Regions from separate parts of the Blastococcus sp. TML/C7B genome, predicted to be linked through region 2. Evidence: riboswitches for the same ligand, from Rfam matches in the RefSeq annotation. Region 2 holds a riboswitch; each other region holds the start of a gene.
What was found. Region 2 has a riboswitch for cyclic di-AMP ahead of JKP76_RS22980 (transglycosylase family protein). Riboswitches for the same ligand answer to the same signal wherever they lie in the genome.

Region 1 (7,256 bases), 180 kb from region 2:
ACCGAGCGCACCTTCCACCTCGCCGGCGGCGGCCGACTGGTCGACGACGCCCCCGTCGAGGCCGCGGTCACCCGGTTCACCTACGACCCGACCGATCCGACGCCCTCGATCGGCGGGCGGGTGCTCGCGAACAGCGCCGGGCAGCGGGACAACCGGGCGCTCGAGGCCCGCGCCGACGTCCGCACCTTCACCACCGAGCCGTTGCGCCGACCGGTGGAGGTCCAGGGCGGGGTGCGGGTGCGGCTGGTCGTCGAGTCGGACAACCCGTACGCCGACGTGTTCGTGCGGCTCTGCGACGTCCAGCCGAACGGCGCCTCGATCAACGTGACCGACCGGCTGGTCCGGCTCGATCCGGCGCCGGGGGAGGTGCCGCGCGCGGGGCTGCGGACGATCCGAGACCACCCTGACCGACACCGCGCACCGCTTCCGCGCCGGCCACCGGATCCGCCTGCAGGTCTCCGGTGGGGCGCACCCGCGCTACGCCCGCAACCTCGGCACCGGCGAGCCGCTCGGGAAGGCCACGCGCAGCCGACCGGTCACCCACCGGATCCGCTCCGGCGGGCCGACGCCGTCGTCGATCACCCTCCCGACGGTCTGATCGGTGCGTGGCCGTTCGGGGACGCGGGCGGGAGCAGCAGCCCGAGAAGCGGAGCGGCGCCCTCCGCGCTGAAGTCGGTGACCGGGACGACCGCGCCACCCTCCGGGCGCGCCCAGCAGGGCAGGTCCTCGGCCCGCCCGCCGGGGAGGACCACCGGGACCAGGGCGGGGCAGTGGCCGGGCGGGACGTCGACCTCCCGACTCGGCAGGGCCGTCGACGCGACGACCAGCACCCAGGAGACGGTGGTGTCCTCCAGCAGCCGCTGCAGGTCCGGGGGCTCGTTGGACGTCAGCGACTTCCAGCCACGCCTCGACGCCGGCGGTGGCGAGGAACGCGCAGAAGGCGCGCGTTTGGTCGGCCTCCGCGGGGCCGGCCGGCGCGGCCAGCACCAGCACACGGCCTCCCGTCGGCCGGGTTCGGTTCGCTTCGGTTCCGGTATCCACGGTTACCCCCTGCGGTCCACCGCGCAGAGTGGCACCGCGACGGGCGGGCGGACAGGTCTTGCGGCGCGGCCGGGCGGCGGGCGTCAGCCGCCGTCGGCCAGCCAGCGCTCGACCCGGTCCAGCTCGGCGTGCGTGAGCCCGGTGGAGTAGGCGGGCGCCACCACCAGCACCTGGCCGTGGCCGCTGATCCACGCGCTCGCGTCGTCGGCCTGGTCGGCGAGGTCGTCGTCGATCCAGACGATGCGGCGGCCCGGCTCCGCCGCTGCGACGGCCTGCGCGGCGGTCAGCTTCCACCAGCCGGCGACGCCGCCGAGCGTGCCGCCGAAGCCGGTGGGCAGCGCGTCGCGGCCGTGCGTGCGCAGCCCGCGGGGCAGCCCCAGCGGCCCGGCCAGCAGCTCGTCGGCGAGCTCGGTCCACGTGGTCAGCCACTGCAGCTCCACCCGGCCGGACTCGTGCAACGCCCGCAGCCGGGCCACGACCGACGGATCCCAGGACAGGACGTAGCCGTTGAAGCGGCCGCGCCGCCAACCCACGGGCAGGTCGTGCCGGACGGCGTTGAGCACGCCGTCGACGTCGAGCAGCAGCACCGGGGGAGGAGGCGTCACCTCGTCGTCCCTACCCGGCGCGGGCTCCTGCCGCTCAGGCGGTGATGGCGTCGCGACGGGCCACGCGCAGCCGCCGGCGCTCGCGCTCGGAGAGCCCGCCCCAGATGCCGAAGCGCTCGTCGTTGCGCAGCGCGAACTCCAGGCACTCGGCCCGCACGTCGCAGCCGGTGCAGACGCGCTTGGCGTCGCGGGTCGAGCCGCCCTTCTCCGGGAAGAACGCCTCCGGGTCGGTCTCACCGCACAGCGCCGACAGCCGCCACGACTCGTCGTCGGGGGCGACGGGCTCGGTCCACGGGGTGCTCCACGACGGCTGGTCGTGGGTGTCGACCGTCTCGTCGGGGACCAGGGACAGGAAGGGGCGGTAGGACGAAGGCACAGCGCTGCTCCAGGGGAAGTGGGGCGGGGGGTGACGGACCGGTACGGGCCGTCGGCTGGCACTGACGTTATCTGCGCGTGATCTGACGCGCTCCGGCGGATCAACCCGAAACCGGACCGTCCGGTTGGCGCATTGTGTGGACACGTCGACGGGTCGCCATGTCGCCGTGTCGACACCGGGCCGGTGATGGCCCGGCCCGGTGCCGACAGCTGCGGAGATCAGGCGACGCGGCGGGTGCTGTGGTAGCCGGGCACCGAGTCGACCCGCACGATCGAGACCGGCTTCCCGTAGGTCGACGAGTGCACCATCATCCCGTTGCCGATGGCCATCCCCACGTGCCCGACCGGGTCGTAGAACGTGATCAGGTCACCCGGCTGCATGGCGTACCAGGGGACCTCGACGCCGGCGGTCGCCTGTGCGCGCGACGTGCGCGGCAGCTGCACGCCGGCCGCCTTGTAGGCCGCGAAGGTCAGACCCGAGCAGTCGAAGCCGCCGGGGCCCGTGCCGCCGTACACGTACGGCTTGCCCTGCTGCGCCAGGGCGTGGTTGACGGCCGCCTGCGTGGTCGGCGTCGGTGCCGGGGCTGCGGAGAACATCACGGGCGCAGCGGCGGCGGGCGGGGCGACGGCGACCGAGGCGGCCAGGGGGGTGAGGGCGAGACCGGCGCCGGTGAGGAGGGCGAGGGTCGCCCCGCGGACGCGGCTGGACGAGGACGTGCGGGTAGTCGTCATGGACGACGCGTTCTCCTGTTCTCCATCAACCGCCTACCGAGTTAGCTGACGGGTTCGGGCGGGGAGATCGCCCGGCGGGACCGGTCGAGCCGGTCGCGCTTCACCCCAGGGACTGCGCGTGGGTCCCCGGCCCGGCGCCGAGACGTTCGGCGCCGGTTCGGCGGTGTCCGGCCGGGTGTCGCCGGAGGCGACGTCGAAGGCCTCGGCCGGACCGCGACGACGCTAGGTGGATCGACCGGCCCCTGCCGGACCGCGCCGCGGCGTCGTCCGGGTGATGGGCCGGCCGCCACGCCCGGGTGCCCGTTGGGCGACTCGCGGCCCCAGCACGCCGGTCGCCGTCCGGCCCCGCCGGCACCTCTCGCCCACATAGCGGAACGTGATCGGGCGCTTACTTCTCTGTGCGAGGCGTGGCGTCACCGACGGCAGCGGCCCACTCACGCGGCTCGGCGCCGATCGCGTCCTCCGGCCGGTGGACCGGGATCCCGACGGGGGTTGGCGGCCGCCGTCACGGGGCAGGGACGGGGTCAGTCCACAGCTGAGGAGGCGAACATGGCCGGAATGCTCCGGAAGCTCATCGCGTCCGGGGTCGCCGCACGGGTGATCCAGGAAGCGCGCAAGCCGCAGAACCAGGCGAAGCTCAAGAAGATGCTCGCCGACTTCCAGAACAAGAACGCCGGCGGCAAGCGCCCCCGCTGACCCACCGGCGCCCGACGACGGCCCCCGACCGCATCCGCCGGTCGGGGGCCGTCGCACGTCCGGCGCCGGGCCCCTGGCGACGGCGGTGTAGTAGACCGGGGGCGTGATCCGCATCGCCGTCCTCGACGACTACCAGTCCGTCGCCGCCGACTTCTGCGACTGGTCCCGCGTGCCGGGGCCGGTCCAGGTGGTCGGGTTCCACGACTCGGTCTCCGACGTCGAGGCGCTCGCCGCGCGGCTGGAGCCCTTCGACGTCGTCGTCGCCATGCGGGAGCGCACCGAGTTCCAGCGGGACCTGCTCGAGCGGCTGCCGAACCTGCGGCTGCTGGTGACCACGGGCATGCGCAACCGCGCGATCGACGTCGCCGCGGCCGCCGAGCGGGGCATCACCGTCTGCGGGACCGGTGCGGGGGCGGCAGCCACCGCCGAGCTCACCTGGGGGCTGGTCCTGGCCACGCTGCGGCACATCCCGCGCGAGGACGCCTCCGTCCGGGCCGGGGGCTGGCAGCAGACCCTCGGCGGCGACCTGGACGGCGCCCGGCTCGGCGTCGTCGGGCTGGGGCGGCTCGGCAGCCGGGTCGCCCGCGTCGGCCAGGCGTTCGGCATGGACGTCGTGGCGTGGAGCCAGAACCTCACCGACGAGCGGGCCGCGGAGGTCGGCGTCCGCCGGGTGGAGCGCGACGAGCTCTTCGCCACCGCCGACGTCGTCACGGTCCACCTGCTGCTGTCCCGGCGGACCCGCGGCCTCATCGGCGCCGACGACCTCGGCCGGATGAAGCCGACCGCCGTCCTGGTCAACACCAGCCGCGGGCCGATCGTCGACCAGCAGGCGCTCCTCGACGCGCTGCACGGCGGCCGGATCGCCGGCGCCGGGCTCGACGTCTTCGACACCGAGCCGCTGCCCCGGGACCACCCGCTGCGCTCGGCCCCGCGCACCGTGCTCACCCCGCACCTGGGCTACGTCACCCGTGGCACCTACGAGGTGTTCTACGGCGAAGCGGTGGAGGACGTCGCCGCGTGGGTGGCCGGCGAGCCCGTGCGGGTGCTCGAGCCGTAGGACCGCGGACGCCGCCCACCCGGGCCAGGGGGTCCGCCCGGGGGGCGGTCCGTCGGTCCTAGTGCTCTGAGTCGCCACAGACTCAGAGCACTAGATCCGGCAGGACGACCTGCCGGGGAGCGGGTCAGACCAGGAAGCGGTAGGCCGTCGACCCGGGCAGCAGGTGCTCGATGCGCAGCGGGCTGGCCTCGACCCGCTCGAGCAGCTCGGCCAGGCCCTCGACCCGGCCCAGCTCGATGCCGGTCAGCGCGGCGCCGGTCTCCCGGTTGTCGCGCTTGACGTACTCGAACCGCACGATGTCGTCGTCCGGGCCGAGCACCTCGTCGAGGAAGCGGCGCAGCGCGCCGGGTTCCTGCGGGAACTCGACGAGGAAGTAGTGCTTGAGCCCGCGGTGCACCAGCGAGCGCTCGACCACCTCGGCGTACCGGCTGACGTCGTTGTTGCCGCCGGAGAGCACGCAGACCACCGTGGAGCCCGGCGCCAGGTCGATCAGCCCGCCGCTGAGCGCCGCCGTCGCCAGTGCGCCCGCGGGCTCGGCGATGATCCCGTCGGTCTGGTACAGGTCGAGCATCTCGGTGCAGATCTGCCCCTCGGGGACGGCCAGGAGCTCCGCGCCCGCGTCGCGCACCATCGGGAAGGTGACCGCGCCGGCCCGGCGGACCGCGGCGCCGTCGACGAAGGTGTCCATCTCCGGCAGGTCGACCGGCTGACCGGCGGCCAGCGCCGCGGCCATGTTCGCCGCCCCCGCCGGCTCCACGCCGATGAGCCGGGTGGTGGGGGAGTGGGCGCGCAGCCAGGTGCCGGCACCCGCGAGCAGCCCGCCACCGCCGACCGGCAGGACGACGACGTCCGGCGGTTCGGGCAGCTGCTCGAGCACCTCCACGGCGACGGTCGCCTGCCCGGCCACCGTCGCCGGCGAGTCGAAGGCCGGCACCAGCGTGGCCCCCGACGTCGCCGCGAACACCGCCGCGGCGGCCGCCGCCTCGTCGTACGAGTCGCCGGTCACGACCAGCTCGACCATGTCGCCACCGAGGGCGGCGATCCGCTCGCGCTTCTGCCGCGGCGTCGTCCCGGGCACGAACACCCGGCCGCGCACCTGCAGCGCGCGGCAGGCGTAGGCCAGGCCCTGCCCGTGGTTGCCCGCGCTGGCGCAGACGACGCCGGCGGAGCGCTGCTCGGGACCGAGCGCCGAGATCATCGTGTACGCGCCGCGGATCTTGTACGAGCGCCCGACCTGCAGGTCCTCGCGCTTCAGCCAGACGTCGGCGCCGGTCAGCGCGGAGAGCCGGGCGTTGCGCTGCAGCGGCGTCCGCTCGGCCACGCCGTCGAGCCGGCGGACGGCGTCGCGCACCTGCGCCTCGAACCCCTCGGGGGACTGGTGGACAGCGTTCACGCCGTCATCGTCGTCCACCGGTGCGCAGGGGTCGGGATCAGGGCTGGAGCAGTCGCAGGGTGGGCTCGGTGCGCAGCCGCTTGATCAGCTCCACGCGGTGCCGACCGTCGTCGGACCGGACGAACTCGAGCTTGTCGACCAGCGCCTGCATGAGGACCAGACCGCGGCCGGTGTCCAGCGGCGACCCCTCGGCCGCCGTCGCCTGCTCGAAGTCGAAGCCCTGGCCGTCGTCGAGCACGCTGACCCGGCACGTGTCGTCGGTGATGGCGACGTCGACCTGGTACTCCTCGTGCTCCCCGGCGTGCTGCACGACGTTCGCGCACGCCTCGGTGAGGGCGAGCACGACCTCCTCGATCGTCGACCTCGCGACGTCCAGGTGCTCGAGCGCCTGGCGCAGCAGCCCGCGCATCAGGGGCAGGCTGCGCGCATCGCGCGGCAGCCGGACGCTGAACGAGATGTCCATGGCAGGTCTGTCCCCTCGGCACCGATGTCCTACGCTCGACGGAACGACGAGATGAGAGGGGGCGGTGCAGTGCTGTTCGACGTGGAACCGGCGACCGTGGCCGGCCGTCCCGCCCTCACCGTACGTGGTGAGCTCGACCTGTCGACCGCCCCGCGCCTGGAGGCCGCCGCGGACGAGTCGATGGTCCGCTCGCCCGAGTTCGTCATCGACCTCACCCACACCACGTTCCTGGACTCCTCCGGTGCCCGCACGCTGCTCGGCATCGCCCGCAAGGCCGGCACGGCCGGCGTCCGGCTGCACGTGGTGGCCCCCCGGTCGAACGGGCCCGTGCGGCTCACCATCGACCTGCTCGACCTCGGCGCCTACGTGCCGCTGGTCAGCTCGCCCGGCGAGATCCGCGCGACCATCGCCGACCGCGACGCCGGAGCGTGACCGCCGGTCGGGTCGACGACGAGGCGCTCGCGCGCTGTGCAGACGAGCCGATCGCCGTCCCCGGCGCGGTCCAGCCGCACGGGGTGCTGCTCGGCGTCCGTGAGCCCGACCTCGGCGTCGTCGTCGCCTCGGCGAACGCCGCGGAGCTGTTCGGTCGGACGCCGGCCGGCCTCGCCGACGTGCTGGACGACGAGGCGCTCGCGACCCTGCGGACGGGGCTGGCCGGTGACCTCGCCGAGGTGAACCCGCTGCGCATGACCGTCGCCGGTACGGAGGTCGACCTCGTCCTGCACCGGGCGGACGGGCTGCTGATCACCGAGTGGGAGCCCGTGGCCGGCGCAGAGCAGGCCGGTGCCGCCTGGCACCGGCGGCTGCCCGGTGTGCTCCAGCGGCTGGCGGCGTCGACCACGCTCGAGCAGCTCAGCGCGACGCTGGCGCGCGACGTCCGCACGGTCACCGGGT
Region 2 (7,256 bases):
GCGCCACGGCGAGCCAGGAGCCACCGGCCAGCGTGGCGGCGAGGGCCGTGGCGTGCGGGAGGACAGGGGAGGCCGCGAGGACCAGCAGGGCCAGGACGCCGCCGGCCAGGAACGCGCCGGCACGCCGGGTGAGGCGCCACACCGGCGGCAGCCCGCGGCAGGGGAAGGCCCGGAGCGTCACCCCGCCGGCGACGAGGACGACGCCCAGGCCTGCTGTCGGGGCGAGCTCCGGCCATCCTCCGCCGGTGAGGGCGGCGACGGCGATGGCGACCGGCTGGTGCAGCCCGAGGAGCAGCAGCCCCCCACCGATCTGCCGGGTGGCGGCCGTGCTCGTGATGCGCCAGCGGAGGAGGTAGCCCACGCCGGCGGCGACGAGCCCCAGCGTGGAGATCACCACGAGGAGGGTGTGCTGCGCGCGGTGGTCGGCGAAGGCGAGACCGGCCGTGGCGGCCGCTGCGGCACCGACGGCGGCGAGCCGGCCGGCCGGTGCGCCGACGCTGCGTCGGCGGCGAGCGGGCGTGCGGTGCAAGTCCATGACGTGAGCCCCCCCCGTGGTTCGTCCGGCCGGGGCAGGACACCACACGCGGCGCTGACCAGTCATTTCCCGGCGGCTCTGGAGTGGCTACAGGGATGGGGTGGGACCACTGTTACTGGGGGGTTCCGATTGCCGGCGCGATCAACAGTTCTGACGATGCCCGGCCCCTGGGGTGCACCGCAGTCTCGGATCGTTCGCCGAGCGCCTGCCGGCGAGAACCGTCGTCCGACGGGGACATCGACAGGAGACACCCCATGAAGAAGATCGCCCTCGCCTCCGCCGCCATGGGTGGCGTCGCCCTCATCGCCTTCGGCGCCAGCGGCACCTTCGCCGCCTTCTCCTCGACCCAGACGGTCGCCGGCCAGAAGGCCGGTGCCGAGACGTTCGAGCTCACCGTTGGTGGCGGCGTCGTGGGGACCGGGGACGAGCACATGTCGCTCGCCCCCGGCGGGAGCGCCCGGTACGCGTACGAGATCAAGAACGCCAGCGCGCTCCCCGGCAAGCTCAGCGCAACCGTGAGCGTGCAGGACGCCGAAAACACGCGCAGCGATGCGGAGAAGGCCGCGGGGGACACCAACGACGGCACGGGTGAGTTCAGCACCTTCGCCCGCGTCCAGCCGTCCTACGACGCCAACTGCGACGACAAGCCCGACACCAAGCTGGGCGGGCCGGTCAAGATCGCCGACCTGCCCGCTGCCGTCTCCGCCGCCTTCACGTCGTGGACGTTCGCCCCCAACACGACGCACTGCGTGATCCTCGACGTGTCCCTGCCGGACGACCCGAAGATCAACCAGGTCCAGGGCGACGACATGACGTTCAGCCTGGGGCTGACGCTGACCCAGGTGATCGCCCAGCAGTGAGTCCGTCCGCCGAGGGCGGTCCGGGATCTCCCGGCCCGCCCTCGCGGCGTCTCAGCTCCCGACCGCGTACCGGGTGAACAGCACGCCGTCCTCCTCGAGCACCTGGCGGAGTTCGAGCCGGGCGGGCGCCGGCAGCGCGCCGGGCAGCAGGCGCTCGGGACCGCCCACCAGCGCGGGGGCGATCGACAGGTCCAGCTCGTCGACGACCTCGGCGGTCAGCGCCGCGTGCAGCAGCTGGGGCCCGCCCTCGCACGTGACCTGCTCCAGGCCCCGCTCGGCGAGCGCGGAGACCGCGGCCGGCAGGTCGACGTCGTCGTCACCGCAGACCAGCACGTCGACGCCCGCGTCCGCCAGGGCGGTCCGCCGGCCGGCGTCGGCCGACGCGCAGGTGACCAGGATCGTGGGGGCCACGGCGTCGGCGACCAGCCGGGACGCCGGGTCCAGCGCGGCCCGGCGGGAGACGACGGCGACCGGGAGCGGTGCGGGCCGGCCGAGCGCCGACCGGAGCCGGCCCACGGTCGACTCCGGCAGCACGGCGCGGTACTGCTCCTCCGCGGCCGTGCCGTGGCCGACCAGCACCACGTCGGCCAGCGCGCGCAGCACCCGGAACACCCGCTTGTCGCCCGGCGACCCGAGCCCGGCGCTCCTCCCATCGACCGCGATGGAGCCGTCGAGGGAGGTCACGAAGTTCACCCGCAGGGCGCGGCCGCCGGGCAGGCGGTAGGCCTCGACCAACCCGTCGTCGTCGAGCTCGGACCCCGGGTGGGGCAGCAGCCGGCGCACGTCAGCGGGTGCTGAGCACGGCCGCGCTCTCCGGCGGCATCGTGACCGTGCTGCCGTCGACCCCGGGCAGCTCGGCGGTGGCGAACAGGACCTCGTCGGCGGGCCGGTCCAGGTCGATCTCCCGTGGCTCCGCGGCGAGGTTGACCACCACGCGCAGCGCGCCGCGGTGCACGACCAGCCAGCGGTCGGCGTCGTCCCAGTCGACCTCGACGGCGGTCAGGTCCGAGTCGACGAGGTCGGGGTGCGCCCGGCGGAGCGCCAGCAGTGACCGGTGGACGGCGAGCAGCCGGTCGTGCGGTTCCTGGGTCGGCTGCCGACCAGTCGAGCTTCGAGCGGGTGAAGGTCTCCGGGTCCTGCGGGTCGGGGACGACGTCGGCGTCCCAGCCGTGCTCGGCGAACTCGCCGATCCGCCCCTCGGCGGTGGCCTTGCCCAGCTCCGGCTCGGGGTGGCTGGTGAAGAACTGCCACGGCGTGCTCGCGCCCCACTCCTCGCCCATGAAGAGCATCGGCGTGAACGGGCTGGTGAGCACGACGGTCGCGCCGACGGCGAGCATCGCGGGGGAGAGGGTCGCCGAGATGCGGTCGCCGACGGCGCGGTTGCCGATCTGGTCGTGGTCCTGCAGGTAGCCGAGGAACTTCCAGCCCGGCAGCGTCGCGGTGTCGACCGGGCGGCCGTGGTGCCGGCGGCGGAAGCTGGACCAGGCGCCGTCGTGGAAGAACGCGCCGGTGAGCACCTTGGCCAGGCCCGCGACGCCGGCCTCGGCGAAGTCGGAGTAGTAGCCCTGGCCCTCCCCGGTCAGCGTCGAGTGCAGCGCGTGGTGGAAGTCGTCGCTCCACTGCGCGGTCAGGCCGATGCCGCCGGCGACGCGCGGGGTCACCATGCGCGGGTCGTTGAGGTCGCTCTCCGCGATCAGCGTCAGCGGCCGGCCGAGGGCGACCGACAGCTTGTCGACCTCCTGGGCCATCTCCTCGAGCACGTGGGTGGCGCGCTCGTCGACCAGCGCGTGCACGGCGTCCAGCCGCAGCCCGTCGACGTGCATGTCGCGCAGCCACATCAGCGCGTTGTCGATGACGTAGCGGCGCACCTCGTCGGAGTCCGGGCCGGAGAGGTTGATCGAGTTGCCCCACGTGTTCGCGCCGCCCTCGGCGAAGATCGGGAAGAACTCGGGCAGGTAGTTCCCCGAGGGGCCGAGGTGGTTGTAGACGACGTCCTGGATGACGCCCAGGCCCTGCTGGTGACAGGCGTCCACGAACCGCTGGTAGGCCGCCGGGCCGCCGTACTCCTCCTGCACCGCGTACCAGAGGACGCCGTCGTACCCCCAGTTGTGCGTGCCGTTGAAGCCGTTCACCGGGAGCAGCTCGACGAAGTCCACCCCCAGCCGGACCAGGTGGCCGAGGCGGCCGATCGCGGCGTCGAACGTGCCCTCGGGGGTGAAGGTGCCGACGTGCAGCTCGTAGACGACGCCGCCGGCCAGCGGGCGGCCGGTCCAGGCGCGGTCGCCCCACGCGTAGGCCTCGGGCTCGTGGCGCCGGGAGAGCCCGTGCACGCCGGCGGGCTGGCGGCGCGAGCGCGGGTCGGGCCGCGGCGTCTCGTTCTCGTCGAGGAGGAACCCGTAGTCGGCCTCCGGGCCCGCGTCCACCTCGGCGCGCCACCAGCCGTCGTCGTCCCGCGTCATGTCGTGGACGGTGCCGTCGACCTGGACGCGCACCCGCTCCGGCAGCGGGGCCCAGACGGCGAACTCGACGGGTGCGGACATGCGGGGGCCTCCGGGACGTGCGCGGGAAGGCCGCGGTGGCGGCCGGAGGCATCATGCCCGCACCGGCGGCCGCCAACCGCCGCGTGCGCGGACGGGGAGCCCGCCGGGTGGCGGCGGGCTCCCCGTGGCGGGTCAGCCGACGAGCACGAGCCGCTGGCCGACCTCGAGCCGGTCGGGGTTCTGCAGCTGGTCCCGGTTGGCCGCGTAGAGGGCGCGCCAGCCGCCTGCGATGCCCTGCGCCTGGGCGATCTTGCTCAGCGTGTCGCCCCGCCGGACCGTGTAGCTGCCGGTGGTCGCCGCGGGCGTCGAGCTCCCGGCCGAGGGCTGCTGGACCGGCGCCTGCTGGACCGGCGCCTGCTGGACCGGCGGCGCGGCCGGCGCCGGGGCGGGCGTCGTCGCCTGCCCCTGGATCGGGTCGTCGAGGTGGACGTGGCAGTTGTCCCAGGCCCCCGGGCCCTGGACGGCGAGCAGCGCCTCGGCGACCGCGATCTGCTGCGCCTTGGTGGCCAGGTCGGCGCGCGGGGCGTAGGCGAGACCGCCGAAGGCCTCCCACGAGGACTGCCGGAACTGGAGGCCCCCGTAGAAGCCGTTCCCCGTGTTGATGCTCCAGTTGCCGGTGGACTCGCACTGGGCGACGGCGTCCCAGTTGTTCTGCGCGGCCTGCGCCGAGGTGCTGAGCGCACCGAGCGAGACGGCGGCGATCCCGGTGAGGACGACGGCTCCGCGGCGCAGGCCGCGGGCAGGCGTCATCGACTGGCTGTGCGTGGACATGTTCCTCCGATGCACCGCCGGCGGGGTGAGCTGTCGGGTTCGGGCGATCGGTGCCCGGCCGCTCCTCGCGGCTTCACCCCGAGACGCCGTGGGCGTCGGGATCCTGGGTCCCCCGCCCCCGTCCACGGGTTGTTCGTGTGCACGCCGCCGGACGGGGTTGGGCGGGGCGGCGCGGTGCCGGGCCGGACGGCCGGAGCACCCGGAGGACGGTAGTTACCGTTTCGTTATCCGTCGCCCGCCTCCGGCGTGGCGTGGCCGCCACGCCGGAAAACGGGGCCAGCTCGACATGCGCGGTCACACCTACCGCCCGCGCCGGCCGGTCTCAGGCGAGCGTCACCGGGTCACCGCTGCGGACGACGCCCTCGCCGGTCACGTCGGCGTAGACGCCGGCGCACGCCCAGGTGCCCAGGCCCGGGATCTCTCGGCGGTGGTGGCGGGCGACGGTGCGCAGCGTGCCGCGGTCCTCGGGCAGGTCGCCCTGGGCCAGCGTCGTCATGACGCAGCGCATCGTCAGCATGCTCACGCCGGCCCGCGCGGAGTCGCCGAGGCCCAGGCTGCGGCCGACCCACGCGTCCTCCGCGAAGCCTGGATCGGTGCCCCCGATGAGCACGTTCGGCCGGTAGCGGAGGACGTCGAAGTCGCTGCCCCCGCCGAGCGCGGTGAGCTGTTCGAGCGTGGCCCGGGTGAGCACGTGCAGGGCGGCCAGATCGAAGAAGGTGCCGGGCGGCGCCATCATCCCGAGGCCGATGGCGCTGACCGGCTCGCTGCCCTCGTAGGCGTGCGTCGTCCCCTCGATGAACTCCGCCGGCGCCAGGCCCTCGATGTCGGGCCACTGCTCCTCGAAGCGGCTGCCCTCGGGCACCTCGCTGGTCAACCGGACCGGGCGGCCGAGCAGCTCGGAGAGCGCGGAGTCGGTGCCGGCGTCGTCGCTGCGCAGCTCGCGGCCGTCGGGCAGCGCGAGCACCACCGGCGGCAGCGGGGAGCCCGCCTCGGGCTCGCTCGCGAACCGGGCCGACAGCCCGAGCAGCGCACCCCACTTGCGCGGGTGCTTGGCGCTGGCCACCGTCCCGTCGGTGGTGTCGACCAGGGCGTAGGCGCGGTCGCCGAGCACGCCGCGCCCGGTCAGCCGCACCTCCTCGACCTGCTCGCCGAGCAGGGACTTCACCGGGAAGCGGTACAGCGCGTCGATGTGCACGCGCGCATCAGACCACGAGAGGGCCCCGAGACCTGCACACTCGTGGCTTTCCGGGCGCTGAAGGCCCCGAGTGTGCAGATCTCGCGGAGGTCAGTCCCGGACGAGCAGGGCGACGGGCAGCCGGGCGAGCAGCACGTCGGCGGCCACGCCGCCGACGTCGGAGACGAACCGCTCACCGGTCAGCAGGTCGCGCCACGCACCGGTGGGGAGCTCCAGCGCGGTGTCGCCCCAGCCGTCTCGGGCCAGCCGGGCGGGCAGCCGGGTCGCCACGACGACGACGCCGTTCCCGTCGGGGCCGCCGCGGTCGTAGGCGACCAGGCACTCGGCGGCCGATCCCCGCACCTCCACCGGCGCGTAGCCGGCGAACAGCTCGGGGGAGTCGCGGCGGGCTCGGAGCACCCGCGAGGTGACCAGCAGCTTCGCCGCTCCGCTGCCGTCGACGGTGGGTACCTCGCCGGCCTCGAGCGCGGCCAGCATCCGCCGCCGCAGGTCGTAGTCCACCGGTCGCCGGTTGTCCGGGTCGACCAGCGAGAGGTCGTGCAGCTCGGTGCCCTGGTAGACGTCGGGGACGCCGGGCATCGTCAGCTGCATCAGCTTCTGCGCCAGCGAGTTCGACCAGCCCAGCGGCGCGATGCGGGCGACGAACGCCTCGATCTCCGCCGTCGTCGCCGGGTCGTCGAACGCGGCGTCGACCAGCGCGTGCAGCTGGTCCTCGAACTCCGAGGACGGATCGGTCCAGGTCGTCGAGGTGCCTGCCTCGCGCGCCGCCTTCTCCACGTAGGCGTGCGCCCGCTCCCGCGAGAGCGGCCAGGCGCCGACCAGGTTCTGCCACACCAGGTGCGCCAGCGGGCGGTCGGCCAGCGGGTGCCGGGCCAGCCAGCCGCGCACCAGCGCCGCCCACTCCGAGGGCAGCTCGGCGAGCACCGCCAGGCGGGCCCGCACGTCCTCGCTGCGCTTGGTGTCGTGCGTCGACAGCGTGGTCATCGCCTGCGGCTTGACCGCCAGCCGGTGCGCCTGCGCCGCGTGGAAGTCCGCGACCGAGCCCCCGAGGTGCGCGGGGTCCCCACCCACCTCGTTGAGCGCGACGAACCGGGACCACCGGTAGTAGGCGCTGTCCTCGACGCCCTTGGCCATGACCGGGCCGCTGGTCTGCTCGAAGCGGGTGGCCGCCTCGGTGCCCGCCTGCGACAGGACGCCGTACAGCGCGTCGACGGCCGGCACCAGGTCCGGCCGGCCGGCCCGGACCGCGGCGACCGCCCGGTCCAGGTGCTCCCGGCCGTCGGGCAGGTAGCTGCGGTAGACGCCGAAGGTCGCCAGCAGCTCGGCCAGCGCCTCGGTCTGCTGCGCCCGGTCGA
Region 3 (7,256 bases), on a different contig from region 2:
GAAGAGTGCTTCCACCGCTCGCACGTGTGACGTCCGTAACGCCGCAGGCGGGCGCTCGTTGTCCCCGGCACCTCGTCCCCGCCCCGCTGGAGTGCTCCCGTGCGCCGTCTCGTCGCGTGCCTGTTCGTCCTCGTCAGTCTCGCTGGTGGTGCTCGCGCCACCGTCGTCGGCCGGCGGCCCGGTCCGCTACGTCGCGCTGGGCGACTCCTACAGCGCGGCCTCCGGCGTCCTGCCGCCGGACCTGACCGCGCCGCCGCAGTGCCTGCGCTCGACGGCGAACTACCCGCACGTCATCGCGGCCGCGACCGGCGCGCAGCTCACCGACGTGACCTGCGGGGCCGCCGACACCGGTGACTTCCTGGCCGCGCAGTACCCGGGCGTGGCTCCCCAGCTGGACGCGGTCGCCGCGGACACGCAGGTGGTCACGATGACGATCGGCGGCAACGACAGCAGCGTGTTCCTCAACGCGATCCTGCAGTGCGGCGCTGCCGGGCTCTCGACCCTCGGCCAGGGCAGCCCGTGCCGCGACACGTACGGCACGTCCTACGAGGACACCATCCGGACGACGACCTACCCGGCCCTGGTGCAGGTGCTCCAGGCGGTGCGGGCGAAGGCGCCGCGGGCCGAGGTCGCGATCCTGGGCTACCCGTGGATCGTCCCGGCGGCCGGCGGCTGCTTCGACAAGATGCCGATCGCGACCGGTGACATCCCCTACCTGCGCGGTGTGCAGGCCACCCTCAACGACGCCGTCCGCCGGGCGGCGAAGGCGACCGGCGTGACCTACGTCGACATGAGCCGGGCCTCGGACGGGCACGACGCCTGCCAGCCGCTCGGCGTCCGCTGGGTCGAGCCGGTGCTCCAGGGCACCAACCCGGTGATCGTGCACCCCAACGCGCGTGGCGAGGCCGGGATGGCCGCGGAGGCGCTGAAGGCCCTCCGCCGGCTCTGATCGGCGACCCCGCCGGGGCCGGTCGCCGGGCTCAGACGGCGACCGGCTCCTTCGCCGCGGGGCTGTCCTCGAGCGCGCGGGTGAGCTTCTCGCCCTCGACGTCGACGTCGGGCAGCACCCGGTCCAGCCAGCGGGGCAGCCGCCAGGCCGAGCGGCCCAGCAGCGAGAGCACCGCGGGCACGATCGTCATGCGGACGAGGAAGGCGTCGACCGCGACCCCGAAGGCCAGGGCGAAACCCATCGTCTTGATGATCGTGTCGCTGGCCAGGATGAAGCCGGCGAAGACGCTGATCATGATCAGCGCGGCCGCGGTGACCACCCGGGTGCCGTGGCGCATGCCGCCGACGACCGCCTCGTCCGGCGTGGCGCCGTGGACGTACTCCTCCCGCATGCGGGTCACGAGGAAGACCTCGTAGTCCATCGCGAGGCCGAACAGCACGCCGATGAGGAAGATCGGCAGCAGGCTGATGATCGGCCCGGTGCTCTCCACGCCGAACACGCCGCTGAGCCACCCCCACTGGAAGATCGCGACGACGGCGCCGAAGGTGGCGACGACGCTCAGCAGGAAGCCCAGCACGGCCTTGAGCGGCACCAGGACGCTGCGGAACACCAGCAGGAGGAGCAGGAACGCCAGCCCGACGACGACGAGCAGGTAGGGCAGCATCGCGGCGTTGAGCTTGTCGGCGACGTCGAGGGTCACCGCGGTGACTCCCGTGACGGCCAGGGAGACCCCGGTGTCGGCCCGCAGCTGCGGCGCCAGGTCGCGGATGGTGCTCACCAGCTCCTCGGTGGCGTCCGTGGCCGGGCCGCTGGCCGGGATCACGGTCATGACCGCGGTGTCCTGCGCCGGGTTGAACTGCGCCGGTGCGACGACCGCGACGTCGTCGAGCTGCGCGATGGCGGCCTGGGCCTGCTCGGTCCCGGCGACGGCGCCGCCCTCCCCGGCGCCCTCGACCAGCACCAGCAGCGGTCCGTTGAAGCCCGGGCCGAAGCCCTCGCTCACCAGGTCGTAGGCCTTGCGCTGCGTGCTGTCCGGCGCGGCGGTGCTCTCGTCCGGCAGGCCCAGCTCCAGGTCCAGCGCCGGGACGGCGACGACGAGCAGCGTGCCGGCGGTGACCAGCAGGGCGACCAGCCGGTGGCGGACCAGGGCGGCGCCCCAGCGCGCGCCGAACGGCTGCGCGGCCTGCTCCTCGCGCTCGAGGCGGGCGCGGCCGCGCGTGCCGAGGATCCGCAGGCCGGCGAAGCCCAGCACGGCCGGCAGCAGGGTGAGCGCGATGACGACGGCGACGGCGACGGTGCCGGCGGCGGCCAGGCCCATCGCGGTGAGGAACGGGACGCCGACGACGGAGAGCGCGGCGAGCGCGATGACCACCGTGAGGCCGGCGAAGACCACGGCGGAGCCCGCGGTGCCCACGGCGCGGCCGGCGGCCTCCTCCGGCTCCCGGCCGAGGAACAGCTCGTGGCGGTAGCGCGACACGATGAACAGCGCGTAGTCGATGGCGACGGCGAGGCCGAGCATCAGCGCCAGCGTCGGGGTGCTGGAGCTCAGCTCGACGAAGCCGGTGGCGATCGTGACGCCGGAGACGCCGAGGGCCACGCCGATGATCGCGGTGAGCAGCGGCAGGCCGGCGGCCACCAGCGAGCCGAAGGTGAGGGCCAGCACGAGCGCCGCCACCAGCAGGCCGATCACCTCGGCGGCGCTCTGCTCGGGCACGCCCTGGGTGGCGTCGCCGCCGAACTCGACCTGCAGGCCGGCGCTCTCGGCGCTGCGGCCGGCGTCGAACAGCGCCTCGCGGTCGGTCTCGGAGACGTCGATGGTCTGGATGTCGTAGGCGACCTGCGCGTACGCGGTCCGCCCGTCGGCGGAGACGCCGTTCTCCAGGAACGGGTCGGTCACCGATGCCACGTGCGGCGCCTCGGCGACCTCGGCCAGCGCCTGCTCGATCGCGCTGCGCGTCCCGTCGTCGGCCACGGTGCCCTCGGCGCGGAAGACGACGCGGGCCGAGGCGTTGTCCGCCGCCGTGCCCATCTTCTGCTCGAGGGTGTCGAAGGCCGTGATGGACTCGACGCCGGGGATGGTGAAGGAGTCCGAGGTCGGCCCGGACAGCGTGGCCGCACCCGCGCCGAACACCGCCAGCAGCAGCGCCCAGACGAGGGCGACCAGGCCGCGGCGGCGGAAGGAGAACCGGCCGAGCCGGTAGAGCAGGGTGGCCACGAGAACTCCTCGATCGGGGTGGCGGGCGCGGCGCCGGAGGGCCGGTCCGCAGGCTCGGACGGCGTCGGTGAACGCGACGTGCCGGCTCCGAGGAGACTAACCGCGCAGCTAGGCTGGCCCTAGCCGATCGGCTAGGTGAGATGGCACACGTCGGGAGGGGGAGCGATGAGCGCAGCACCGGGCAGCACGGCTCCGGAGGGTGGCACCGACCGCACCGCGGGGGCCGGCCGCGCCCGCCTGCTGCAGGCCGCGTTGCGGCTGTTCGCCGAGGACGGCGTCAGCGAGACCTCGCTGCAGAAGATCGCCGACGCCCTCGGCGTCACCAAGGCGGCCGTCTACTGGCACTACCGCTCCAAGGACGAGATCATCCTGGCCGCCCTGCGGCCCGCGCTCGACGAGCTGGAGCGGCTGGCCGTCGCCGCCGAGGCGGAGCGCAGCCGGCGCGGCCGGGTGGAGCTGCTGGTCGCCGGCCTCGTCGACCTGCTGATCGGCAACCGCGGCGGGTTGTCGGTGCTCATGGGCGACGTCGCCGTCCGGCACCTGCTCGAACAGAACCCGGCGCTCATGGGCGTGCTGCAGCGGATCGTCGACCAGCTCGCCGGTCCCGACCCCGCCCTCCGGGTCGCGGCCACGCTGTTCCTCGTCGGGCTTCCCGGCCCGGCCGCCGATCCCGGCTCCGCCGCGCTGGAGGACGCCGAGCTCCGCGAGCACCTCATCGAGAGCGGGCGGCGACTGCTGCTGCCGAGGCGCTCGACACGCCCGGGCCCCGCATAGCTGCGGCGCACCTCACACCCGGCGCATCGCCCCAGGTAGGGGGCCCGTCCCGGCCCCGCGTGGCCCGGTCGCCGATTGTCACGGAACCGTAACGCTGCCTACCGTGGCGCGGTCCGTCGGTCGCACCGTCCCCACCCGGGGAAGCCGCCGGGCGCCGCTGAGTCGCCGTCGTCCTCCGGGGCGCGGGGAGCCGGGGACCCACCGCAGCACTGGGGTGAATCGCGCGCCGGACCGCCGTCCGCCGCGGGTAGGGCACTTCTGAGCCCGAATCCGTCAGCTAACCCGGTAGGCGGTATCGGAAGAACGGAGAGCCGCCGGATGGCGCGCCCCAGCACCACCGCACGACCCCGGTCCACCCGCCCCGCCGCCCACCGGCGCCCCCCGTCGGCGACCCGCCGGCCGGCCGTCTACATCGGCGTCGCCGCCGCAGGCGCCGTCATCGTGAACCTCGTCGTCGGGCCCGGCCCGGACGCGCAGGCCGAGGCGGCGCAGACCGAGTCGGTCAGCGTCGCCCGCCAGCTCGGCATCGAGGGCAGCTCCGGCGCGGTCGACGTCGCGCGGGACCTGGGGCCGCTGGCCGACCTGGCCGCCAGCCGCAGCAGCCGTGAGGACGCCGAGTTCGCCGCGCTGGCCACCCAGGCCGCCGCCGACCAGGCGGTGCTCGACCAGCAGCGGGCCGACGCGGAGGCCGCCGCCCGGCGGGCCGCGGAGGAGGCCGCCGCACGGCAGGCCGCCGAGCTCGCCGAGCTGGCCGCGGCGCAGGCCGCTGCCGCGAAGCCCGCGCCGGCCGCACAGGCCCCGGCCGCGGCGGTCGCGCGGGCCGCGGGCTCGGTCGCCGCCACCACCCGCGCGACGATCAGCAACAGCGCCGGTGCGATCAAGCCGCGGGCGCAGGCCGCCGCGGACGCCGTCGTCAGCAACGTCCCGGGGGCGGGCTCGATCACCCTCGGCGGCACCCGGCCCAGCGCCACCGACCCCGGCGGCCACCCCTCGGGCCTCGCGGTGGACTACATGGTCATGGCGAACGGCGCCCTCGGCGACGCGATCGTGGCCTACCACGTGGCGCACTGGAGCGAGCTCGGCGTGGAGTACCTCATCTGGGAGCAGCGGATGATGAGCACGCCGGGCGGTGCGTGGAAGCCCATGGAGAACCGCGGCGGCGCGACGGCCAACCACATGGACCACGTGCACGTGAACTACCGCTGAGCGCGGCGCCCAGCGGGCCGGCGCTAGTGTCGACGGCCCCGGGCGGCGGCTCCTCCGAGCACGCGGCCCGTTCCCGGAGACCGAGCTGGAGGAGCGCACCGTGACGACGACCGGTCGTGGACGGGGCCCCGACGACGAGGAGTCGCCCGCGGCTCCGCCGATCCCGTCCTTCGCCTCGCTGCGCGCCCCGCGCCGCACCCATGCCGCGATGGACGTGCTGCTGCCGCCCGCGCTGCCGCCGGTGCCCCCGCCGGTGCGGGAGCGGCCCGTGGCGGCCGCGCCCAGGCCCGCCGAGTGGCCCGACCTGCTCCGGTTCGGGGTGCGCGCCGCGACCGCCGCACTGCGCCTGCCCGGCCTGCTGGTGCGCGAGCCGGCGCGCCGGCTGCGGCGCCTCCTGGGGGAGTAGCGCCGCAGCCGGTGCGGTCAGCCGCGGACGCGGAGGAGGACCTTGCCGGCGGCCCGGCGCTCGTCGAGCTCGGTGACGGCGGCGACGACGTCCTCCAGCGGGTGCACGCTGCCCAGCACGGGGTCGAGCTTCCCGGCCTCGAGCAGCGGGTAGAGGTCCTCCCACTGCTCCTTGGGGAAGCCGGGCGCCCCGACGGACCAGAACGCGCCCCAGCCGACGCCGACGACGGAGACGTTGTTGAGCAGCAGCCGGTTGACCTTGACCGTGGGGATCTCCCCGCCGGTGAAGCCGAGGACCAGGATCCGGCCCTCGCGGCCCAGGCTGCGCAGCGAGTCGGTGAAGCGGTCGCCGCCGACCGGGTCGACGACCACGTCGACGCCCTTGCCGCCGGTCAGCTCCTTGACCGCGTCGCGGAAGCCGTCGGCCGGCACGACCTCGTCGGCGCCGGCGGCGCGGGCGACCTCGCCCTTGGCGTCGCTGGACACGACGGCGAGCACGCGGGCGCCGTAGGCCTTGGCCAGCTGGACGGCGGCCGTGCCGAGCCCGCCGGCGGCGCCGTGCACCAGCACCGACTCGCCCTCGCGCAGCTGGCCGCGTCGGCGCAGCGCGAAGTGCATGGTCAGGTAGTTCATGGGCAGGGCGGCGCCCTGCTCGAAGCTGACGCCGTCCGGGAGCGGGAAGGTCAGCGACGGCGCCGCGGCGACGACCTCGGCGAAGCCGCCGAGCGACGGGAAGGCCGCGACGCGCTGGCCGGCGGTGAAGCCGCTGCCCTCGGGGGCGGAGCGCACGACGCCGGCCACCTCGCTGCCCGGGGTGAAGGGCAGCGGGGGCTTCATCTGGTACTCGCCGCGGCTCTGCAGCACCTCGGGGTAGGTGACGCCGGCGACGTGGACGTCGATGAGCACCTTGTCGCCGGCCTCGGGCTCGGGGACGTCGACGACCTGGATCGCCCGGGGGCCGTCGAGGGTGGAGATCTGGGCGGCGCGCACGGGTCCTCCTGCGGTGGGGGTCGGTGGGGCTCCGAGCTTGTCAGACGGCCGCCGCGGCCGGGCGGGCGGCTCAGGCCGGCGCCGGGGCCTCCTCGGCCGCGATCTGCGCGTTCCACTCCTGCTTGGTCGACTGCCAGCCGTCCTCGGTGTCGCCGCGCCGCCAGTAGCCGGAGATCGACGTCCACTCCGCGTCGAGGCCGCACACGGCGCGCAGGTGCCGGCGCAGCTCGCGGACGGCGTGGGCCTCGCCGTGCACGAACAGGTGCCCGCGGCCGGGCGGCAGTTCCGCGGCCCGGACGGCGGCGACCAGCGTCTCGCCCGGTTCGCCGTCCCCGCGGTGCAGCCAGCGCAGCTCGGTGCCGGCGGGCACGGTCAGGTCGGGCTGCTCCTCCTCGGGGCCGGCGACCTCGACGAAGGCCAGGGCCCGCGCGCCGGCGGGCAGTCCTTCGAGCGCCGCGGCGATGGCCGGCAGCGCGGCCTCGTCCCCGGCGAGCAGGTGCCAGTCGGCGCCCGGGTGCGGGCGGTAGGCGCCGCCGGGCCCCATGAACTGGATGCGGTCACCGGGCTGCGCGGCGGCGGCCCACGGGCCGGCCACGCCCACGTCGCCGTGGTGCACGAAGTCGATGGTGAGCTCGCCGGCCTCGGCGTCCCACGCCCGCACCGTGTAGGTGCGGGTGACCGGCCACTGCTCCGGCGGCAGGGTGGCGCGCAGCTCGT
Region 4 (7,256 bases), on a different contig from region 2:
AGTCGCGCATCGGCTTGCGCCTTGGCGGTCTGGGCCGTCTCCTCGGCGGCGGCCATCTCGTCGCGGGCGGCGCGAGCGGAGGAGTCGGCGTTGGCCTGAGTCACCTTGGCGACCTGGAGCTGGCCGAGAACGTCCACCTCGTTGACTGCGACGTAGTCGAGCAGAGCGGCGCGCTGGATCAGTTCGCCAGGTCCCTCGGAGCTCAACAGCGCGGCCGTCCTGGAGATCGTCGCCCCGTTCATGTAGCTGTCGCGGGAGAACCGGGCGATGCGGGCTTCCGCGACGGCGACGGCAGCCGCCGCCGCCTGTAGTTCGGCCGCCCTCTGCTCAGCCACGACCTGCGCCTGCTGGAGCGCCTCCTCGGCGATCATGTAGGCGGTCCCTGCGGCTTCGGCCTCGATGCCGACGCGTTCGAGCTCGGCCTCGGCGACCGCGACCAGGCCGGCGATGCGGCCGACTTCGGCCGCCGCAGTTTCCTGCTCGGTCCGCGCGGCACCGATCTGGCCGTCCGTGGGATTGGTAGGCGCAGGAGCGCCGAGACTCGGCGTCGCGGCGCCGACGAGGGCAACGCCTACCAGTACAACGACCAGTGCGGCTCGCAGCGGACGGCGGGGGCCAGGATGGCTCGCTGTGCGCCAGCGGTGATGCAACAGTCCAGCATCCGTCAGGCTGGCGCGCCGGCGGGAACGGTGGTCGGGCATGGCTCGCTCCCTGGGGAAGAGGGTGGCGGTGCGTATGAGCCGGAGCAGAGTCCCACTATCACCGTTAGTAGCGACGGCAACACGCGGCACTTTCACCACACACTTCTTGATCGCTCGGTGATCCTCTGCACACTCTGAGTGCCCGCCGGGCCGCTTCGCTGCCCTATGAGCCCTGCGTCAGGTGGAGGTTCAGGTTGATGCGGTGGCGCGCGTCGCTACGGACGTCACTACGGATCAACCACAGCCGCCACCGAGCGTGATGCCGCGAGCACTCAGCCACGGCGCCGGATTGACGCGCTGCTGGTACAGCCCTCCGCGATGGGTCTCGATGTGCAGGTGCGGGCCCGTCGACTGCCCCCGGTTGCCTACCTCGGCGATCTGCTGACCGGCGGCGACCGTCTGCCCCGCGGTCACGAAGTACTGGTTGATGTGGCCGTACACGGTGATGGTGCCGTCCGCGTGCTGGATGTAGACGGCGAGGCCGAAGCCGTTCGCCGGTCCCGCGTCCAGCACCACTCCGGCATCCGGTGCATAGATGGGCGTACCGATGGGAGCGGCGATGTCCACGCCGTTGTGCGTGGCGCCAGACCGACTTCCATAGCAGGAGGTCACCCGGCCGGCCACGAGCGCGGCAGTGCCGGCGCGCGCCATCGCCAGTTCGCCTCGCTGCTGCTCGTCCCGTGCGGCAGCCGGATCCGCCACTCCCTGCGCCCCCAGCAGCTCGATCTCCGCATCGCGGAGCTGCGCGTCGAGGGCGAACTTCTGCCCAGCAGCTACGTCGTACGCATGCTGAGATGCCGCGAGCTGCGCCTGGGCTGCAGTCTCCGCCTCGACCGAGGCACGAACCGCCGCATCACGCTCCGCGACCGCAGCCTGGGCCGCCCGATCCGCGCGCTCCTGTCGCCCCTGGATCACCTCGAACCCCTCGAGCCGCTCGGCGCGATCCTCGCCAGGAGGTCGAGCATCGCGGCCCTCTCCAGCACCTCGTCAGGGCCGGCCGCGTCGAGCAGCACGGCCGCATCGCCCAGCGGGTCGGCACCCATGAAGGCATCGCGGCCGAGCGCGGCGATACCGTCCCGAGCTGCATCGACCGCCTCGCGAGTCGCCTCCAGCTCAGCGGCAGCGGCAGCGGCTTGCGTCTCTGCATCTGCAAGCGCAGTCTGCGCGGCGCGGGAGGCGTCGGCCGCGGCCTCCGCCTCCACGGTGAATCTCTCCAGATCCTTCTCCGCCGCGGCCACCAGCCCCGAGATCCTCTCGACCTCAGTACTCAGGACGGCCTCCTTCGACTGCCCATCGGCGGGAGCAGCCAGTGCCGTCACGGCCGACAGGCCGATGACGAGCGCTGCCGTGGCGGCCACGAAGCCGGTGCGGCGGTGGCGGAGGAGCGCGGATCCGACTCCGGAGGGACCCATTCGACCGTCTCGGCGGGGTCGGTCGGAGTGGACTACGGACGGGACGACGGACGTGCGGACAGACCGGTTGTGCAGCGTCGCCAAGGCGGCGGATCTCCGTTCTTCCTCGCCGCCTACCGGGTTAGCTGACGGGTTCGGGCGGGAAGGCGCCCTACCCGCGTGCTCGCAGTCGCGCACGCGGGATTCACCCCAGGGGGACGGTGGATCCCCGGTCCGCCCGGCCGTGTGGCACGGGCAGTTAGGCGGGGTCCGACCGAGGCTCTCCGGTCGAGAGGCACAGCTCGGCAGGACCGCCCGGAACCGTAGTACGAAGTTGCTTAGTTGTCACGGTTGCATAACGGAGGCCCAGGAAGCTGCCGGTCAAACACCTGCGCCGAGGACATCCGAGGGCCGCGCGTAGCTCACGAGACGCCGCCGTAGGAGTGCAGACCGGTCGACACGAGGTTCACGAACAGCAGGTTGAAGACGAGGCTCGCGAAGGCGATGAGGTTCACCCACGCAGCCGGGCGGCCTCGCCACCCGGCGGTGGTTCGGGCGTGCAGGTAGGTCGCATACAGAGCCCAGGAGATGAAGGCCCAGGTCTCCTTCGGGTCCCATCCCCAGAACCGCCCCCAGGCGCTCTCCGCCCAGATCGCGCCGGCGATGACCGCGAACGTCCAGACGGGGAAACCGAAGACCGCGGTGCGGTGCGCCACCCGGTCGAGCACGGCCACGTTGGGGAGCTTGTCGGCGATCCCCCCGCTCCTGCGGCCGCCGTCCCCCAGCGTCTTCTCGCGGTGGACCGCGACCAGGTACAGCGCGCTGGCGACGGCGCTGACGATGAAGATGCCGAACGAGATGATGGCGGCGGAGACGTGCACGGCCAGCCAGTCCGAACGCAGGGCGGCGATCAGGGGACCGGATTCCGCATAGAGGTAGAGCCCGATGAGAACCAGCCCGAGCACCACGGGCCCGAGCACGAAGGCTCCGATGCGTCGCACCGCCGGGGCCCGAAGTGCGAACACGAGGTAGGCAATGACGCCGGCGAGTACGGAGGCAGTTGCGAACTCGTACATGTTCCCCCATGGCACTCGTCCGGTCGCCGCGCTGCGGGCGACGAGCACACCGGCATTGGCGAGGGCGCCGGCACCCGTGAGCCCAACGCCCAGGAGCCCCCAGCGGCGACCGGCCGCGCCGGACGTCGCCGCCAGCGGCTGGGCTCCGTCCTCCGGGGAGGGCAGGGAAGTGCCCACGCCGACGGTGACCAGCTCTTGACTCGGCCGGGAGGCGCGCCTTCCGAACGCGAGCTCGCCGCAGAAGGCGAGCGCCGCGAGGGCATAGATGATGATCGAGGCGCTGAAGAGGGAGTCGGACAGGGCAGAGAACTGGTCGGATGTCATCGGGCTCCTTGCTGGTGGGTGTGGACATTGCGTGGCACGGTCACGTCGCGAGCGCTCGAAGGCACGTTCGACCGAGGTGGCTCACGTCGGCGGAGCACGACGGCAGCGAGCAGCGCGGCCAGGCCCGTGGCGGTGGCCGCCCACTCGGCGCCCGCGCCGATTTGGCTCGCCAGGGTGGTGTTCTGCCGCAGGGCGATGGCGCCGCTGAAGAGATAGGGCGTGAAGAGTTCGGACCGGTCGACGACAGTGCCGTCGGGTGCGACGATCGCGGAGATCCCGCTCGTTGCAGCGACGATGACCGTCCGGCCGTGCTCGATGGCACGCAGGCGGCTCATCGCTAACTGCTGCTCGCTCTCGGCGGTGTAGCCGAACGTCGCGTTGTTGGTCTGCACCACCAGGAGCGAGGCGCCGCCGTCCACGACGTCGGACACCAGTCCGTCGTAGGCCACCTCGAAACAGATGAGGTCTCCGATCCGCACTCCCCCGACGTCCAGCACGCCGGGCTCGTCCCCCGCGACGAAGTCCCGACGCAGGCGATCGACCTGATCGCTGAACAGCCGGAAGAACGAGCGGGCCGGCATGTACTCGCCGAACGGCACGGGATGCCGCTTTGCGTAGCGCTCGCCAGGACCCTCCACCGGATCCCAGACCACACCGACGTTCGTCAGCTTCTCCCCGGGCCCGTCCAGGACGGCACCGATCAGGATCGGCACGCCTACTGCGCGCGCCGCTCGGTCGATGGCGGCTGCCGCGTCCGGGTTCTTGTAAGGATCAATGTCGGAGGAGTTCTCCGGCCAGATCACGAGGTCCGGCTGCAAGGCCGCACCGCCAGCCACCTTGTCGGCCAGCGCCAGTGTCTGCTGGACGTGGTTGTCGAGGACTGCGCGACGTTGGGCGTTGAAGTCCAGGCCGGCCCGGGGCACATTGCCCTGGACAACAGCGACCGTGGCCGTCGGCCCGCCGGCCGTCAGGCTGGACCCGGGCAGCGGTAGCCAGGCAAGCGCCCCGACCACCGGGACGAGTAACGCTGCGGCGACGAGCAACGCGACGGCGCGAGCCTGGCCGGCTCGGCGTTCACGTCGCCAGAGCAAGGAGCGCCAGATGGCGCAGGCGAGCAGCGTGCCGGTGAGCGCCACGGCGAAGGTCACCAGCGACACGCCGCCGTACGCGGCGAAAGAACCCATCGGCCCGTCGGCCTGACTGAACCCAAGTCGTCCCCACGGAAAGCCCCCGAACGGGATGCGGGAACGGGCTGCCTCCTGCCCCACCCACAACGCCGCCATCCAGACCGGAGCCGCCGGAAGCCGACCGACCAGGGCCGATACGCCCCCCAAGGCGGCGTAGAAGACGGCTTGGAAAGTTGATAGCGCCAGCCAGGGAAGATCGCCGACGAAGACGCCGGTCCAGTTCAGCAACGGGAACAAGAAGCTGGAGCCGAGCAGCATCCCCAGCGCGGCGCCCAACCGTGCACTACGGCCGCGCGTCGCCAGAGCGAGGGCGAAGGGGCCACCCACAGCGAGCGGCCACCGTCCGTACGGCGGGAAGGCCAGCCACAGGCACACCCCGCCGCCCGCCGCCAGGAAAGCGGCCACCGGCCATGAGACCACCGCCTCGACCCGGCCATCGTGGGCCCGGCGGCGGGCAGCCGGCCGACCGCCATCGGGCGGGCGCGACCACGCCCGCGCCATCGTGGAGCCTGTCACGGGCACGCCGCTCTGCTGTACCGGCAGACGACCCGCGCCTCGCTACCGACCCGGCTGTCCTGGAATCGCACGTCGCCTCCCGCCGCATCATCGCGCTCACGCGCTACGACTCCGCCTCTACGGGCACGTCCTACGCCAGATAGTAGGGAAGCCTTCCGACCGCCTGATCGCCGGTCGACACAGCCGGGGGCGTCGTCGTCTGGTCGCGACCGTCCGCCCGCGCATACCGCCGTATATGCGGACCACAGTCGAGAGGGACTATCCACTGCGCGACTCCTGAGCCATTCTCCGGAGGCGTGCGTTGTAGGCCTCGAGCTCGACATCCACCCGACGATCGCTCACCTTCGTGAGCGTCTCCTCCGAGCGGCTCCACTGGAGGTAGACGATGACGAAGGCAATGACGCTGGGCACTTCTCCGAAGCCCCACACAATGTTCCCGGCCGCCAGCTGATCGGTCATGACATCGATGCCCCAGCCCGCCGGCGGGTTCGCGAAGGTCCGGACGACCGGAGCGCTGGCCATCATGAGCGCCACCGCGAAAAATGCGTGCAGCGGGCCGGGCAGTCCCAGCTCCGCGATGCGTATGGGAGCGGAGGCACGGTGTGGCCACGGACCGAGCGCGAACGCTCCGCCGAATGCCAGCAGGCCGGTGCCCAAGAAGAAGAGGAGCATCGCGACGTTCCCCCACCAGCTGCGCATCAGGAAGTCGAAGGTGGGCGTGAAGTAGATGCCATAAAGGCTGCCCACGAAGATGACGGTCGTGACGACGGGATGCGCGAGCACTCGGGCCACCTTGCAGCGCAATGCCCGCAAGAGGAGTCGTCGCGAGAGGGCGCCCCACCCGTGGCGCGGGAGAGCACGAATCGCTAGTGACACCGGGGCGCCCAGCATCAGCAGCATCGCCGAGACCACGGTCAGAACCATCTTCTGGAGCATGTGAATCGAGAACAGCACCATCCCGTAACCCATGACCTGGGTGGCGGTGACCAACAACACGGTCACGATGCCGGCCACGAAGTTCACAGTTCGGTGCCAAGGCCACCGGCTGCCCCTCCGGCGGAGCGCGCGCACTCCCAGCAAGTAGGCGATGAGCGCCACCACCGCCAAGCCCGGGACGACCGACGTGGCGTCGAACTGCGGGGTGAGCAATCGCATCAGCGTCGGGGGCTCGGTGGGCATCCGCATCATCCCGCCTGAATGTGGTCCCACGGTCATGCCTTTCGAAGCGACTGAATGGGACACCCGCCATACCGCCATCAGGCTCGGAGGGCGAGCTGCGAGGCAAGCCGACCCGCGACGCGCACGAGCGCCGCACCGACGAGCGAGCTGCTGTAGCTTCTCCTACGTACCTTCGTAGAGTAGAGGCGGGCAGGCAGCCGCCCGACTCCGCCTGCGGGACGGCCGCGGTCGGCCGCTCGACCCGCCGGACGGATCAACAAGGAGAGCGGTTGAGCACCAACCTGAAGATTTCCGCCGCGCTGGTGGCGGCCTTCGTCGTGACTGTCGCCGTCCTCCTCGGAATGAACAACTCCGGGGCGGACGACACCGGCACGACCGAAGCAGGCGGCGCACCCGTCGTGCGCGAAGACAGCCACCGACTCTCTACCGCCGCCGACGACCGGGTCACGCTGGTGGAGTTCCTCGACTTCGAGTGCGAGGGCTGCAAGGCCGCTTACCCGTTCGTTGAGCAGCTTCGCGACGACTACGACGGGCGGGTCACCTTCGTCGCCCGCTACTTTCCGATGCCGGGCCATGCCAACGGCGAGAACGCAGCCGTGGCGGTCGAGGCCGCAGCCCAACAGGGCCGGTTCGAAGACATGTACCACCGCATGTACGAGACGCAGACGGAGTGGGGCGAGCGTCAGGACTCCCAGGCGGATGTCTTCCGCGGCTTCGCCGAGGGAATGGGCCTCGACATGACCGAATACGACGCCACGGTCAGCGATCCCGCCACGCTCGAGCGGGTGCTGCAGGATCGCCGGGACGGTCTCGCGCTGGGCGTGGAGGGCACACCGACGTTCTTCCTCAACGGGGAGAAGGTCGAGGCACAGACCACCGACG

Region 1: linked by a shared signal. The riboswitch ahead of JKP76_RS11350 (C40 family peptidase) and the one ahead of JKP76_RS22980 (transglycosylase family protein) in region 2 are both predicted to bind cyclic di-AMP.
Region 3: linked by a shared signal. The riboswitch ahead of JKP76_RS13620 (hypothetical protein) and the one ahead of JKP76_RS22980 (transglycosylase family protein) in region 2 are both predicted to bind cyclic di-AMP.
Region 4: linked by a shared signal. The riboswitch ahead of JKP76_RS21700 (hypothetical protein) and the one ahead of JKP76_RS22980 (transglycosylase family protein) in region 2 are both predicted to bind cyclic di-AMP.

What each region holds. Positions count from the first base shown of each region.
Region 1 covers NZ_JAEOAA010000001.1:2,349,153-2,356,408, forward strand. The annotation lists partial or broken gene JKP76_RS24030 (CocE/NonD family hydrolase) at 1-336, shown strand, start outside; gene JKP76_RS24035 (hypothetical protein) at 449-598, shown strand; gene JKP76_RS11340 (HAD domain-containing protein) at 1,125-1,646, opposite strand; gene JKP76_RS23440 (WhiB family transcriptional regulator) at 1,681-2,022, opposite strand; gene JKP76_RS11350 (C40 family peptidase) at 2,241-2,753, opposite strand; cyclic di-AMP (ydaO/yuaA leader) riboswitch at 2,769-2,915, opposite strand; gene JKP76_RS11355 (hypothetical protein) at 3,303-3,449, shown strand; gene JKP76_RS11360 (D-2-hydroxyacid dehydrogenase family protein) at 3,553-4,506, shown strand; gene ilvA (threonine ammonia-lyase IlvA) at 4,631-5,899, opposite strand; gene JKP76_RS11370 (ATP-binding protein) at 5,937-6,362, opposite strand; gene JKP76_RS11375 (STAS domain-containing protein) at 6,432-6,794, shown strand; gene JKP76_RS11380 (hypothetical protein) at 6,791-7,256, shown strand, end outside.
Region 2 covers NZ_JAEOAA010000001.1:2,534,066-2,541,321, forward strand. The annotation lists gene JKP76_RS12290 (sensor histidine kinase KdpD) at 1-535, opposite strand, end outside; gene JKP76_RS12295 (hypothetical protein) at 790-1,395, shown strand; gene JKP76_RS12300 (dihydrofolate reductase family protein) at 1,447-2,130, opposite strand; gene JKP76_RS20995 (DUF3459 domain-containing protein) at 2,180-2,464, opposite strand; partial or broken gene treZ (malto-oligosyltrehalose trehalohydrolase) at 2,541-3,935, opposite strand; gene JKP76_RS22980 (transglycosylase family protein) at 4,068-4,706, opposite strand; cyclic di-AMP (ydaO/yuaA leader) riboswitch at 4,706-4,852, opposite strand; gene JKP76_RS12315 (MOSC domain-containing protein) at 5,029-5,901, opposite strand; gene treY (malto-oligosyltrehalose synthase) at 5,992-7,256, opposite strand, start outside.
Region 3 covers NZ_JAEOAA010000002.1:125,361-132,616, forward strand. The annotation lists gene JKP76_RS13605 (SGNH/GDSL hydrolase family protein) at 149-949, shown strand; gene JKP76_RS13610 (MMPL family transporter) at 981-3,164, opposite strand; gene JKP76_RS13615 (TetR/AcrR family transcriptional regulator) at 3,330-3,938, shown strand; cyclic di-AMP (ydaO/yuaA leader) riboswitch at 4,092-4,245, shown strand; gene JKP76_RS13620 (hypothetical protein) at 4,257-5,144, shown strand; gene JKP76_RS13625 (hypothetical protein) at 5,245-5,550, shown strand; gene JKP76_RS23520 (NADPH:quinone oxidoreductase family protein) at 5,568-6,539, opposite strand; gene JKP76_RS13635 (siderophore-interacting protein) at 6,610-7,256, opposite strand, start outside.
Region 4 covers NZ_JAEOAA010000002.1:1,039,902-1,047,157, forward strand. The annotation lists gene JKP76_RS17905 (M23 family metallopeptidase) at 1-701, opposite strand, end outside; gene JKP76_RS23645 (M23 family metallopeptidase) at 936-1,616, opposite strand; gene JKP76_RS21700 (hypothetical protein) at 1,613-2,059, opposite strand; cyclic di-AMP (ydaO/yuaA leader) riboswitch at 2,209-2,354, opposite strand; gene ccsB (c-type cytochrome biogenesis protein CcsB) at 2,515-3,492, opposite strand; gene lnt (apolipoprotein N-acyltransferase) at 3,489-5,084, opposite strand; gene JKP76_RS17925 (cytochrome c oxidase assembly protein) at 5,454-6,374, opposite strand; gene JKP76_RS17930 (thioredoxin domain-containing protein) at 6,644-7,256, shown strand, end outside.